One region of the Acinetobacter sp. S-1 genome, then DNA from elsewhere that is predicted to be linked to it. Evidence: predicted binding sites of a transcription regulator. Region 1 holds the regulator's gene; each other region holds the start of a gene.
The links. The regulator PhoB, encoded in region 1, activates phosphate uptake and scavenging genes when phosphate is short. The targets are predictions, from matches to a motif close to TGTCATNAANCTGTCATAA.
Positions count from the first base shown of each region.

Region 1 (3,220 bases):
TTGCGTCAAAGTAATACTTTTGCCACTAGTTTTTTAAACGTAATAGAGAAAAATCAGACAAAATCTTATTGCTCTAATTTTAAGTAAATTGGTTTAAATGCTACAAAAAAGCCGACTTTTCATGAGTCGGCTTTTTGAATGTGAGAGGGCCAAATTTAGGTCATGTTATAGAGTCTTTCTTTTGGAAAAACTGCGGTAAATGTTGATCCCTCATTTTCTTTAGATTGAACATCTAAATACGCGCCGTGTTGCATAAGCACGTGTTTTACAATGGCTAAGCCTAAACCTGTACCACCTGTTTGACGACTACGGTCGCTATCAACACGATAGAAGCGTTCAGTCAGTCGTGGCAAATGTTTAGGGTTAATTCCGATGCCCGTGTCTTGCACACTAAAGTAAGCATGTTCACCATCATCATGCCAACCGATGGTAATGGTTCCGCCTTTTGGTGTGTACTTGATAGCATTGGTAATTAAATTACTAAACGCACTGGCAATTTCCATGTCTGAACCAATCAGGTCACAGTGGCTATCAATATGTAAATTGAGCGTGTGTCCATAATCGGCATTGTAGGCCTGAGCATCATCAAACAATTGATTCATTAAACTCGGCATTTCAATAATCTGGTTTTTTGCAATTTTCTTATTATTTTCTAAATTTGATAACAGTAGTAAATCATTGACCAACGCATTCATACGTTTGGTTTGTGATTGCATCTGGTCAAATGCACGTTTCCAGCGTGGGCTAATATCTTCCTGATCGGTAAAGGTTTCGATATAACCACTGAGCACGGTTAATGGGGTACGAAGCTCATGCGAAATATTATCGACAAAGTCTTTACGCATTTGCTCAAGGTTGTGCATACGAGTCACATCGTAAGCCACCAATAAACGACTTTCTCCACCAAATCTTGTGAGTTTAACCTGCACATAACGGTCATCATCAAAATTTGAGTGAAGCTTAATTCCATCAGGTGCCTGATCAATATTGTTAAAATATTCAATAAAGGTTGGCTGACGTAAAATCGTTAATAAGTTGCGGCCACGGTCGAGAGGACTGATTCCTAACAAACGTTCCGCAGCAGGGTTCCACCACTCGATTTGATGTTGGTCATCAATGAGTACAACCGCTTCAGCAAGAGCAACTAATGAAGACTGAGCCCGGTCAATTAAACCGACCATTTCGGCCTGAACAATTCGTTCCTGACGCTGAGCACGGTAAACATTAAATAACAATGCCCCCCAAATCCCGTTAAGGTTTGGAGGAACGTCATAAGGTTTATTCGCAATCCAGTCATTGACCAGATATAAAGAACGCAACTGGAGTGTAAAAAACACCACGAAGGCGATAAAAATACAGCTCCAGAAATACCCAATACCGAAACCGACTAAACCGGCAATAATTAGAAAAAATAATAAAAGCCGTAAATCTTGTTTGGCAAACGTCCATAAACTACTGTAGCGAAAAAGCTTTTGTTCACGTACCTGTTCAGGGACGGGGTAGGGTTCATACATAAATCTTGGTTAACCTGCGGCTAAATCTGCACGTGTTGAGAAACGGTAGCCAGTTCCACGTACAGTCTGAACAAATCGGTCAACACCAAAAGGTTCTAACACTTTACGCAAACGACGGATATGCACATCGATAGTGCGGTCTTCAATATATACATTACCGCCCCATACCTGATCGAGCAACTGGGCACGCGTATATGCACGTTCTGGATGGGTCATAAAAAACGCAAGTAAGCGATATTCAGTTGGGCCCATATCTAAAATACTGTTACCAAAGCTAACACGCTGGCTTACAGGATCAAGAATTAAGCCATTAGCATCAATGGTTTTTTCGCCACTTAATGCATTCGCGCGGCGCAGAACTGCCTTAATACGTGAAACCAGTTCACGTGTTGAGAAAGGCTTCGTCATGTAATCATCTGCACCCGCATCAAGACCTTGTACTTTATGGTCTTCTTCTCCGCGAGCGGTCAGCATAATCACTGGAATTTCTGCTAGGTTCTCATCGCGTTTTAAGCGGCGACATAAATCGACACCACTTACGCCTCCAGGTAACATCCAATCAAGCAAGATAAGCGCCGGACGTTGGTCGACGATAATTTGATGAGCTTGTTTGGCATCTTCTGCCTGTAAACACTGAAAGCCTGCCATGTCCAAAGAAGTATGGATCATTTCACGAATAGGAAGCTCATCATCGACAATTAAAATATAGTCATCTTTCACAACGCAATATCCTATAGATTTAACGGTGAACCGTTTTGTAGTTATGACAGGCTTATTACAAAGATTAATTATGACAATTTCATTGCAGAAAAGTCTATAAAAATGAATTTAGCAATAATTTGTGACAAAACTAAGGCAAAGGTATGACCAAATTATGACATCTAAGCCTTAAACTTTCTAAAATCATTCAATAGGTTATCACCTTAATTGCTTAGCTATTTTTTCACATTTTTGGCTGTCAAAAAACTTTAATATTATTTTGAAACTTGAGCTAATAAAGATAAAAAAACGATACGGCATGCAGTTAAAACCTGCTCAAGAGACTGCTCAAATCCTCCCATCACCCAACGAATTGCAATTTGAGTGACATATCCATTCAAACCAGTTGCGATTAAAGAAAGCTCATTTTCATGGTGCTGAATTTGGGGCATGGTCAGCATAACGAAGGCTTGAATCATGCGATCAAATTGCGCAAGTGTTTCTTGAATGGTGGCTTGATTATGTAATTCTTGCACCAGAACTGCATCGACATAGACAATACGAGCTAATCTCGGATCATCTTTTAATGTCGTCAGCAGAGCTCTTAAACCAGCATCGACCATTTTTTCTGGATCGGGCGCAGCTTTAATCACGGCTTGCATCAGATTTTGCTGTAATTCTTCAATCATTTTTAAAAAGATGGTTTGAAATAAATCTTCACTCTTTTTAAATGATTCATAAAAATAACGTTCGGTGAGTTTTGCCTCTTGGCAGACATCTTTTACCGTCACTGAAAAAAAACCAAGGGTTCCATAGGTTGCAATACCCGCTTCAATCAGCTTTTCACGGCGTGCCTCTTTACGTTCAGATAGAGATAACCCTTTGAACTGACGTTCTTTACTCACACTTTTTGTTTTCTTTTTACTGGTTGAGTCGTTAGTCGCCATAAATAAATTGTTTCCTAAAGAATGGTTTCCTAATTTATAGGTTTTGGCCAAATATGCTCA
Region 1 is NZ_CM184207.1:113,468-116,687, forward strand. Features, by position in the region: gene AC52J8_RS00520 (alpha/beta fold hydrolase) at 1-87, shown strand, start outside; gene phoR (phosphate regulon sensor histidine kinase PhoR) at 156-1,514, opposite strand; gene phoB (phosphate regulon transcriptional regulator PhoB) at 1,524-2,234, opposite strand; gene AC52J8_RS00535 (TetR/AcrR family transcriptional regulator) at 2,489-3,160, opposite strand.

Region 2 (3,220 bases), 1.9 Mb from region 1:
AAGGTGGTTTACAAGCTGCATTAGAAAAGTTGAAAGGTGCGGGTTTAGGAAGTCAGGTTCAAAGTTGGGTTGATCCAAATCAAAGTAATAGCGAAGTTCCGACCCAACAGTTACAGAGCCTATTTAATCCGTCTGACATTGAACAAGTTGCCGAGCAAGCTCAAGCGCCAAAAGAACAAGTTTATGGTGCAATCGCTTCTGTCTTACCTCAGGTCATTGACTCTTTAACACCTCAAGGTGACAGTACTAATCATCAAGAAGCAAACCAAGATATTCAAAATGTCATGAATCTTGTAAGTGGTTTTTTAAAATAAGATATAAATCTTAAAAAAGCCGATAAGTTTTATATCGGCTTTTTTTACTCAGGACAAAAAATAAAAGGGCATAAGCCCTTTTATTTTAGATCTGAATCAAACATAACCGATTAGAAGTTATATTCGATACCAGTACCTACAACAGTTTGTTTGTCGTCTTCTTTAATCCAGTCGCGTTTTTGTTGAGCAACGATACCGTAGAAGCGAGCTTGTTTATTGATTTGGTAATCAAGACCTAAACCGTACAAGTCGATTTTACGATCTGATTGACCACTTACTTGTGTTTCAGCTGAAGCATATTCTGCTTTCACTTTAAGTTTAGTGTTAGGAATTTTATAAGCAGCTGTTACTGCATATGCTTCTTCTTCTAAACCACGGTAAGCTTTACCAGCTTTATCGATTGAACCATCTGATTTATATGATTGACCATATGCAGTCAAGTCATCAGTAGGTTCAGCGTGTTGCCATAAAGCACCTACTACAAAACCAGATTTAGCAATGTCATAAGAACCAGTTACACGGTAAGCATCTGTATAGACATCTTTTAGACCGTAAGCTGCATATTTACCTTTAATACCAAAGTCACCAGCAGCAGCAATTGCTAAACCGATATCTTTGTTTTCGTAACCAAGCGAAGTCGATACAGAGTCAAAGCTATCATTTTTGCTGTCTTTACCAGTTTCACCTTGTTTGCTATCAGAGGTGCTTTCACCAGTTTGAGCCATGATATTGAATGTTAAACCAGCTAATAATTTAGGGTCTAATTCAAAACCGATCACGTTGTCTAAACGGTTTTCACCATACATGATATTAGTAATATCTAAACGTGTATCGTCATTAAAGATGTCTTGGTTACCACCAGCAGCTGTTTTAAAATAAGAATCATACTTACCTACTTTTAATGTACCAACACCTTCAGTTTTTAAACCGATAAAACGGTTACGAGCACTAAGGTCAGTATCAGAACCTGAACCATCAGTAGAAATTGCCCATTCAGCTAAATAAACAGCAGATAACTTGTCAGTTAATTTCTCTTCGCCTTTTACCCCAATACGAGAAGAGTTTGAGTTAACTTCGGTAACGTCACTTTTACCATCGAAATTTTTATTATCAACTTGGTTAATAGAAACATTTAGTTTGCCATACAAAGTTGGCGCTGCTTGCACCGCGTTTACGCTCAAAGTTGCAACTGCGGCAGCGAGTAGCAATTTCTTCATTGAGATTTCTCCAAAAGGTATTTAAAAATGGCGTATGCCTAGCTAACTATTTATTTTGTAGTTGACTTATGTACAAAAAGTTACAAAAGCTCACCAACTTGCTAAGCAGTATCGGCAAATTTTGTGACAGAGAAGTGAAGAATAAATGACAGTTTTATGACGTTTAAAATTTAGAAATAAATTAGTTTTTTTCATTTTTTATAGTTTTTAGACGAAAAAAAGCGGAGCCTAAACTCCGCTTTAACCATCTAAAAATCAAAGAGCTGCTTTAATTTTTTCAGCTAATTCTTTAATTTTTTCTTGATCCCCTAACTCAACAGCATGGCGTCCAAGATGATGCACATTTGTTGGAATTAGGTGAAAATGAACATGTGGAACAGTTTGTCCTGCTGCTGCTCCAGAAAGTTGCATCAATACAATACCTTCCAAATTGAGTGCTTTTTCCATTGCCTTAGCAATCTTTTGAACAATTTGTATAGTATAGGCTGCTGCTTCAGCAGGTAAGTCCAGCAGTGTTACAGCAGGTGTTTTTGGAATAACTAATGTATGACCATCGGCTTGAGGCATAATATCCATAAAAGCTAGAACTTGATCATCTTCATAGACTTTTATCGCTGGAAGTTCTCCACGTAAAATTTTTGCGAAGATATTTTGATCATCATATGCCATGTATTATTCCTTTAAAATTATTTACATTTCAATTCTTTTTGACGTTCTTTAATAGCGTCAAGACGTTGTTGCTCTTTGTCAGAAAACTTTGGTTTTGTCGTATGACAGTTTTCATTACCATATTTTTCTTTAGCATCAGGATCTTTAAAACAAAAGCCTTTTGACGCATAAATCAAATTGTAATCATCTTGCAATTTTTGACATTCTTGCTCAGGTGTTGCAGCTTGTACGCCTAAACTAGCAATGCTCACCATGCCAGTAAAGACTGCAACCATAAATTTATTCATGAGCTTTTCCTCAGTTAAAGGTATGAACCTGTACTCAATATAAGGTTTCTTACCAATATTTCAATGACTATTAATTACTCAAGTGTCATTTTGGTTTGAATTTTGGGCAAAAAATGAATAAAATCTTTATATATCAGGGTTTTAAAAATAAACAATAAAAACAAAAACTTAACTAAATTTTTATATATCTTTCCATAATTTAACTACTATCTAATACCTTGTAATTGCTCATAATGAAGGAAATAGGGAGCTTGCTTCTATTAAATAAAAAATCAAAAAGTTCCTAGAAAAGCCATATTCATGACTCATCTTTTGCTGAAAAGACAGTTTTAGTTTGAATTTTGGTCAATGGAAAAGAAAGATATTAATGCCATGATCAAAGAACAAAGCGTGATAATTATCACATTTTGTATTTTAGGATTAGGTGGAATTCACTAGGCCCATTTATTTTAGACGGAAATGGGCTTCTCTTATTGAAACAGAGATAAAATTATTTTCGACTTTTATTTAAGATTAAAATTCACCTGAAAGATGTATTGATTTTACATATTTAAAGTCTTATTATATGGCCCATAATTGCTGCGTTTGATAGTTTTTTGTTTTTATAGCCTATTTCTCCAAATGAAATAGGCTTTTTTTATTAAAGTTATTTCAAATCATGAAAAATAGACGGTTTATAATGATAATGATCATACACGATATTGTATTTCTGTGATCAAATAGATGTATCACT
Region 2 is NZ_CM184207.1:1,988,063-1,991,282, reverse strand. Features, by position in the region: gene AC52J8_RS09515 (YidB family protein) at 1-314, shown strand, start outside; gene AC52J8_RS09510 (porin) at 425-1,531, opposite strand; gene AC52J8_RS09505 (HIT family protein) at 1,787-2,200, opposite strand; gene AC52J8_RS09500 (YARHG domain-containing protein) at 2,218-2,487, opposite strand.
Region 2: a site for PhoB is predicted at 1,675-1,693, ahead of AC52J8_RS09510 (porin). Genes of this name have one in related genera too.

Region 3 (3,220 bases), 1.2 Mb from region 1:
CGGAATGTATTGTAAGAATGAATCTAAGCTACTACGGTATTCTTTCACAAGCTTTTTCTGTGAGTCATCCATTTTTGGTAAAGCATCTGCTTTATCCAAACGCTTAAACGTCGTGGTGCTTAAATACATGTCATTACGAATTTCGCTAATTGCAGCTTCAGGAATATCTTTTAAGTTGCTATAGCTAGAAACTCGTTCACCCAAGTGATCAGTCATACTTGCCAATGCAGGCACAACTTCCGGAGTTTGCTGTTTAGTTTGAATATATTTAGTCAAAATAACACGTGCTTTTTCATCGGTTAATTCTGGCTGATTTTGATTCAAAAATACGGCAGTTTGAGAAGAAAGCTGATGGAATGATTGAACTTGCTGAGTATCAAGATTTTTATTTAATGAATAAGCCAACGGCACCAGACCAACCAAAATCAGCATGATGAGTCCCATACCCTTTTGACCGTCATTAGAACCATGTGCAAAACTCACACCTGTACAGGTAAAGATCAAAATTGCACGAATGATTGCTGGTGGTGGTTTATTCCCTTCAGGTGGCTGGAATAATTCTAATTGGCGTTTAAAAATAGTTTTAACCAACAAGAATACAATCGCTGCAAAAGCGAAACCAATTAAAGGTGAAAATAATAATGCCTTACCGACTTTAATCACCTGATCCATATCAACGCCACTGGTCGTCACGCCAGTCGATGCACTCAATAGATGGTTCATAATGCCCACACCCAAGATTGAACCAATCAAGGTATGTGAGCTAGATGCAGGAATACCTAAGAACCAAGTACCCAAGTTCCAGAGAATCGCAGCAATAAGAAGCGCAAAAACCATTGCGAAACCTGCACCGCTACCCATATTCATGATCAATTCAACAGGTAACAATGCAATAATGCCGTAAGCGACTGCGCCGCTTGCAACCATTACCCCAAGGAAATTACAAAAACCAGCCCACATGACTGCAACCGGTGCTGGTAAAGCATTGGTGTAAATCACTGTTGCCACTGCATTTGCAGTATCGTGGAAGCCATTTACAAACTCAAAGCCTAAAGCAATCAAGAGTGCAGTTGATAAAAGAATAACTGAATAAAGACTCAAAGGTGGTACATGTGCTAAATCAGCACTCACCTGAAATCCAATATAAATAAGTGTTGCAACAATAATCGTCAGAAACACCGGCATAAAAAATTTAGGTGTCGGGACATGTACATTCGTCGATTTGACTTGCAGGTTTGCCGCAAGTTTTGAATCCGAAACAGGGGGTAGATTAGAATTCATGCAGACGGTAAGAGGATAAAAAAATCCTCTGTATTCTTAAATTAAATTATGACAATTATATGACAAAGCGGCGCCTGATGAAGTCAATTTTTCACATTTTGACCTCATTTGATGCACCTTTCCTCTATGATTTTTATTTTTTTATTTAAATACAATAATTTACACAAATCCCCACCCATCTATTTTATGACTATTTTTGAAGCAAAAATATCTAAAAAATTACCTAAACGTCTACTTTTTAAACACTACAACTGTCATAAAACCGAATATTGGAGATGAAATATTTCAATATCATGATCATTTTATGAATATTTGATGAAAAAACACCCTCTTTTTGTTCGAAAACACTTTTTTTTACGACTAATTTACGGTGAATGGTGGGTCGTCATAGATCATCTATTGCGCAACTATTCTGTTACAATAGCGCCGCATTTTTAAATTCGTACAATATCGGGGTTTTATATGTCCACGCTTGCCACCCTAAAAGCGCTTCTTGCCAAACGTATTCTGATTATTGATGGTGCAATGGGTACCATGATCCAGCGCCATAAATTGGAAGAAGCCGACTACCGTGGTGAGCGTTTTGCCGATTGGGCACATGACTTAAAAGGTAACAATGACCTTCTTGTGCTAACTCAACCCGAAATCATTCAAGGTATTCATGAAGCTTATCTTGATGCAGGCGCAGACATTATTGAAACCAATAGCTTTAACGGCACGCGTGTTTCTATGTCTGATTACCACATGGAAGATCTTGTTCCAGAGATTAACCGTGAAGCAGCACGTTTAGCTAAAGCAGCTTGTGAGAAGTATTCGACTCCAGATAAACCGCGTTTTGTAGCAGGTGTACTTGGACCAACATCGCGTACTTGTTCCATTTCACCGAATGTAAATGACCCTGCCTTTCGTAACATTACTTTTGATGAGTTAAAAGAAAACTATATTGAAGCGACGCATGCGCTGATTGAAGGCGGTGCAGATATCATTTTGATTGAAACCGTATTTGACACATTAAACTGTAAAGCTGCAATTTTTGCGGTTAAAGAAGTCTTTAAAGAAATTGGTCGTGAATTACCAATCATGATTTCAGGGACCATTACCGATGCATCGGGTCGTACATTAACAGGCCAAACTGCCGAAGCGTTCTGGAACTCTGTACGTCATGGCGACTTGCTATCGATTGGTTTTAACTGTGCGCTTGGTGCAGATGCCATGCGTCCTCACGTAAAAACTATTTCCGATGTCGCAGATACGTTTGTTTCAGCGCACCCAAATGCGGGCTTACCAAATGCTTTTGGTGAATATGATGAAACGCCAGAACAAACTGCAGCGTTCTTAAAAGAATTTGCAGAAAGCGGCTTAATTAATATTACTGGTGGTTGCTGTGGTACAACACCAGACCATATCCGCGCGATTGCCAATGCGGTAAAAGATATTGCGCCTCGTCAAGTTCCTGAAACTGTACCTGCATGTCGTTTGAGTGGTTTAGAACCATTTAATATTTATGATGACTCACTTTTCGTGAATGTAGGTGAACGTACTAACGTTACAGGTTCGAAAAAATTCTTACGCTTAATTCGTGAAGAAAACTTTGCTGAAGCTTTAGAAGTTGCACAGCAACAGGTGGAAGCTGGCGCACAGATTATTGACATTAACATGGATGAAGGGATGCTCGATTCGCAAAATGCGATGGTGCATTTCTTAAATCTTGTGGCTTCTGAACCAGATATTTCACGTGTGCCAATCATGATTGACTCATCAAAATGGGAAATCATTGAAGCTGGCTTAAAATGCGTACAAGGTAAACCCGTTGTTAACTCGATTTCTTTAAAAGAAGGTTATGACGAGTTTGTAGAAAAAGCTCGCCTGTGCCGTCAATATGGTGCTGCGATTATTGTCATGGCATTTGACGAAACAGGTCAAGCCGACACCGCTGCAC
Region 3 is NZ_CM184207.1:2,765,233-2,768,452, forward strand. Features, by position in the region: gene AC52J8_RS13175 (inorganic phosphate transporter) at 1-1,281, opposite strand, end outside; gene metH (methionine synthase) at 1,744-3,220, shown strand, end outside.
Region 3: a site for PhoB is predicted at 1,328-1,346, ahead of AC52J8_RS13175 (inorganic phosphate transporter). Genes of this name have one in related genera too.

Region 4 (3,220 bases), 1.2 Mb from region 1:
AGTATGGCTTGGTCAACAGCACCATGAATATGGAGAAATGGCCGTAACAGAAACCATCGGAATCGCGCTATATACGATGGGCGTTGTTGCTAATTTTGAAGAAGCGATGCAAAAAGCAAAAGTGTTATGGGAAACACGAAATTTAAGCAATCTTAATTCGTAGTTAACAAATGCTATCGTGAAGGTCGACATGGATGTCGACCGTATCACTGCGATACAGGAAATATCGTCAGTGATACAAAGGATTTTTGGTTACTTTTGATCCTTCAAAAGTAATAAAAGCCTATATGCTATAACTTATGAAAAACATGCTATATAAGGCTGTATGGAATAACCAAAAATAATTTTCTGTCTTATTAAGTTTTAAACAAAACGAATCGGTTTAAACTCTGGCTCATGCTTGTGATGGTCATCATCACATTCTTCGCCTTCTTCTTTTGTACCACGGTCAATATAACCACTACGCTGATCTTCTGGTAAGTTCTTCAACTCCCAAGCGATTACAGCTTGCATACAAGTCTCACGTTGCTCTTTAGTTAAAACAACGCCGTTTGGCCATTTACCAATTTCTACTGCTGTTTTTAAACGCTCCACAATTTCAGGGTTTAAAACAGATAGCATTTGTTCAATATTCATGATTCATCTCTTTGAAAAGATTCAAAATCTTGGTTCCAACCAAGTTTGGTACGGCAGGCCATATAGAAATCATAACCTGGTGGATGCAATAAACTTAGTTTAAATGGGTGTTTGCGGATGTGTAAACTGTCTCCAACATTGAGCGAGACACTATGTTGCCCATCTGCACTCACCATTGGTAATACCCGATTTTCGCGAATAACGATTTTAATTTCGCTTTGACCACCGACTACGATGGGACGTGATGACAATGTATGGGGATGCATTGGAACTAATGCAATAGCATCCATACTTGGATGTAAAATTGGTCCACCACCTGACAATGCATAAGCCGTTGATCCGGTTGGCGTCGAAACAATTAAACCATCACTATGTTGGCGGTAAACATATTGACCATCAATATTAAGTTCGAAGTCAATCATGTGTACCGATTTGCCCGAATGCAAAACCACATCATTTAAAGCAATGGCGTCATAAATGACTTCACCATTTGTTCGTACTTCCATTTCAAGTAAGAAACGACGGTCAAGCTGGAAATGACCTTGAAGTACTTGGTCAAGTTTGAAAATGGCTTCTGAAGGTTTGATATCAGTTAAAAAACCTAACCGCCCGCGGTTAATACCAATAACAGGCGTATTGTAACGAACTAAAGCTCTAGCAGCGTGGAGTAAAGAACCGTCGCCTCCAACAACTATGACTAAATCAGCAACTTCACCCAATAAATGACGGCTTACAATTTGTGCATGATCATAAGGCACTAATTCAGCAGTTTCCTGATCAAAAATGGGGTTTAAGCCAAGGTTCAACAAATGATCATGAATTAAACATAGTGTTTCTACTACTGATGATTTATCTGGTCGACCGATTAACCCGACGTTTCTGAAGGACTTATGTGAAATTTGCACGAATGAGTAAGCTCCGCTGCGATACTTCGCTATAATAACATTAACCTGATTAATTTAAAAAAACATAACAACAAGATGCTGTAAAATTCAATCTAAGTTTTCCAATTATTCACAGTTTTATCATTGCAAATTGATGACAAGCTATCGCATCATTACAGGCATTGTTAGGGTTTTATCTCATTTTTATGAAGTTTGAACGTGGTATCGGTTTCTTTGCACTAATCTTTTCCATTTTGGTCATTGGTGCTTTTATTGCTCTTAGTATCTATCTGATTCGTTTAGATAATATTATCCGTGAAAAATTTGAAGGACAACGGTGGGATATTCCCGCCAAAGTGTTTGCACGTCCTTTGGAAATTTATAATAACGCACCTATTACCCAAGCAAATTTCACTCAAGAATTAAAACTCTTGGGTTACAAAACTTCAAGTAATTATGACAAGTCTGGAACCTATGTTGCTCAGGGTAGCAATATGTATATCCACACGCGTGGTTTTGATTACGGCGACAGTGTTGAACCCGAACAAGTCCTAGAGTTAAGTTTTGCAAATGACCAAGTTGCTGAAGTTAGAAGTACAAAACCTTCTTCAACGGGTGTTGCGCGACTAGAGCCACTTCTGATTGGAGGGATCTACCCTCAACATAATGAAGACCGTGTTCTCATTAAACTGAATAATGTCCCTAAACCACTTATTGAAGCTTTAATTTCAACAGAAGACCGTAATTTCTATCATCATCACGGTATTTCAATTCGTGGTACTGCCCGTGCATTAGTGAGTAATATCACAGGTGGTAAACGTCAAGGTGGTTCAACCCTGACTCAGCAATTGGTTAAAAACTTCTATCTCACACCTGAACGCACATTAAAACGTAAAGTTAATGAAGCATTAATGGCTTTACTCATTGAGCTGCATTACAGCAAAGATGAAATTTTAGAAGCCTACTTAAATGAAGTGAATCTAGGCCAAAATGGTAGCTACTCAATTAATGGCTATGGTTTGGCTTCTCAATTTTATTTTGGTTTACCGTTACGTGAACTTAGCGTTGCACAGCAAGCTTATTTAGTTGGTTTAGTGCAAGGCCCTTCTTTATATAATCCTTGGAAAAATCCTGAAGGTGCAAAAAAACGCCGCGATACCGTGTTAAATAACATGCGTGTAATGGGTTATTTAACTCAAGCAGAATATGAAGATGAAATTGCACGTCCTTTAAATGTGTTAAGTAAGCCAAGTTTAGGCCCTGCAAAATTCCCTGACTTTTTAGATATCGTGCGTCGTCAATTACGCACAGAATATCAAGAAAGTGATTTAACTAATCAGGGCTTACGTATTTTTACGACTCTAGACCCAATTACTCAAACTCAAGTTCAAAATGCTTTTAAAGCTTCAGTAGACCGCTTAGCAAACAGCAACCCAGCACGTTTGAAAAACTTACAGGGTGCTGTACTGATTGCACATCCAGAAAACGGCGAGCTTGTTGCTGCTGTTGGTTCTACACAAGACTTTACTGGTTTTAACCGTGCTGTAGATGCAAAACGCCAAGTCGGTTCTTTATTAAAACCTGTGATTTATTTAAGTGCTATTGAATCTGGGCGTTACAACTGGGCAACCCAAATTGAAGATGCGCCGATTAGTGTCCCTGTAGATGGTGGCAAAAGTTGGACACCTAAAAACTACAGT
Region 4 is NZ_CM184207.1:1,287,270-1,290,489, reverse strand. Features, by position in the region: gene AC52J8_RS06135 (glycosyl transferase family protein) at 1-163, shown strand, start outside; gene AC52J8_RS06130 (YeaC family protein) at 364-636, opposite strand; gene AC52J8_RS06125 (NAD(+) kinase) at 633-1,541, opposite strand; gene mrcB (penicillin-binding protein 1B) at 1,727-3,220, shown strand, end outside.
Region 4: a site for PhoB is predicted at 1,662-1,680, ahead of AC52J8_RS06125 (NAD(+) kinase). Genes of this name have one in related genera too.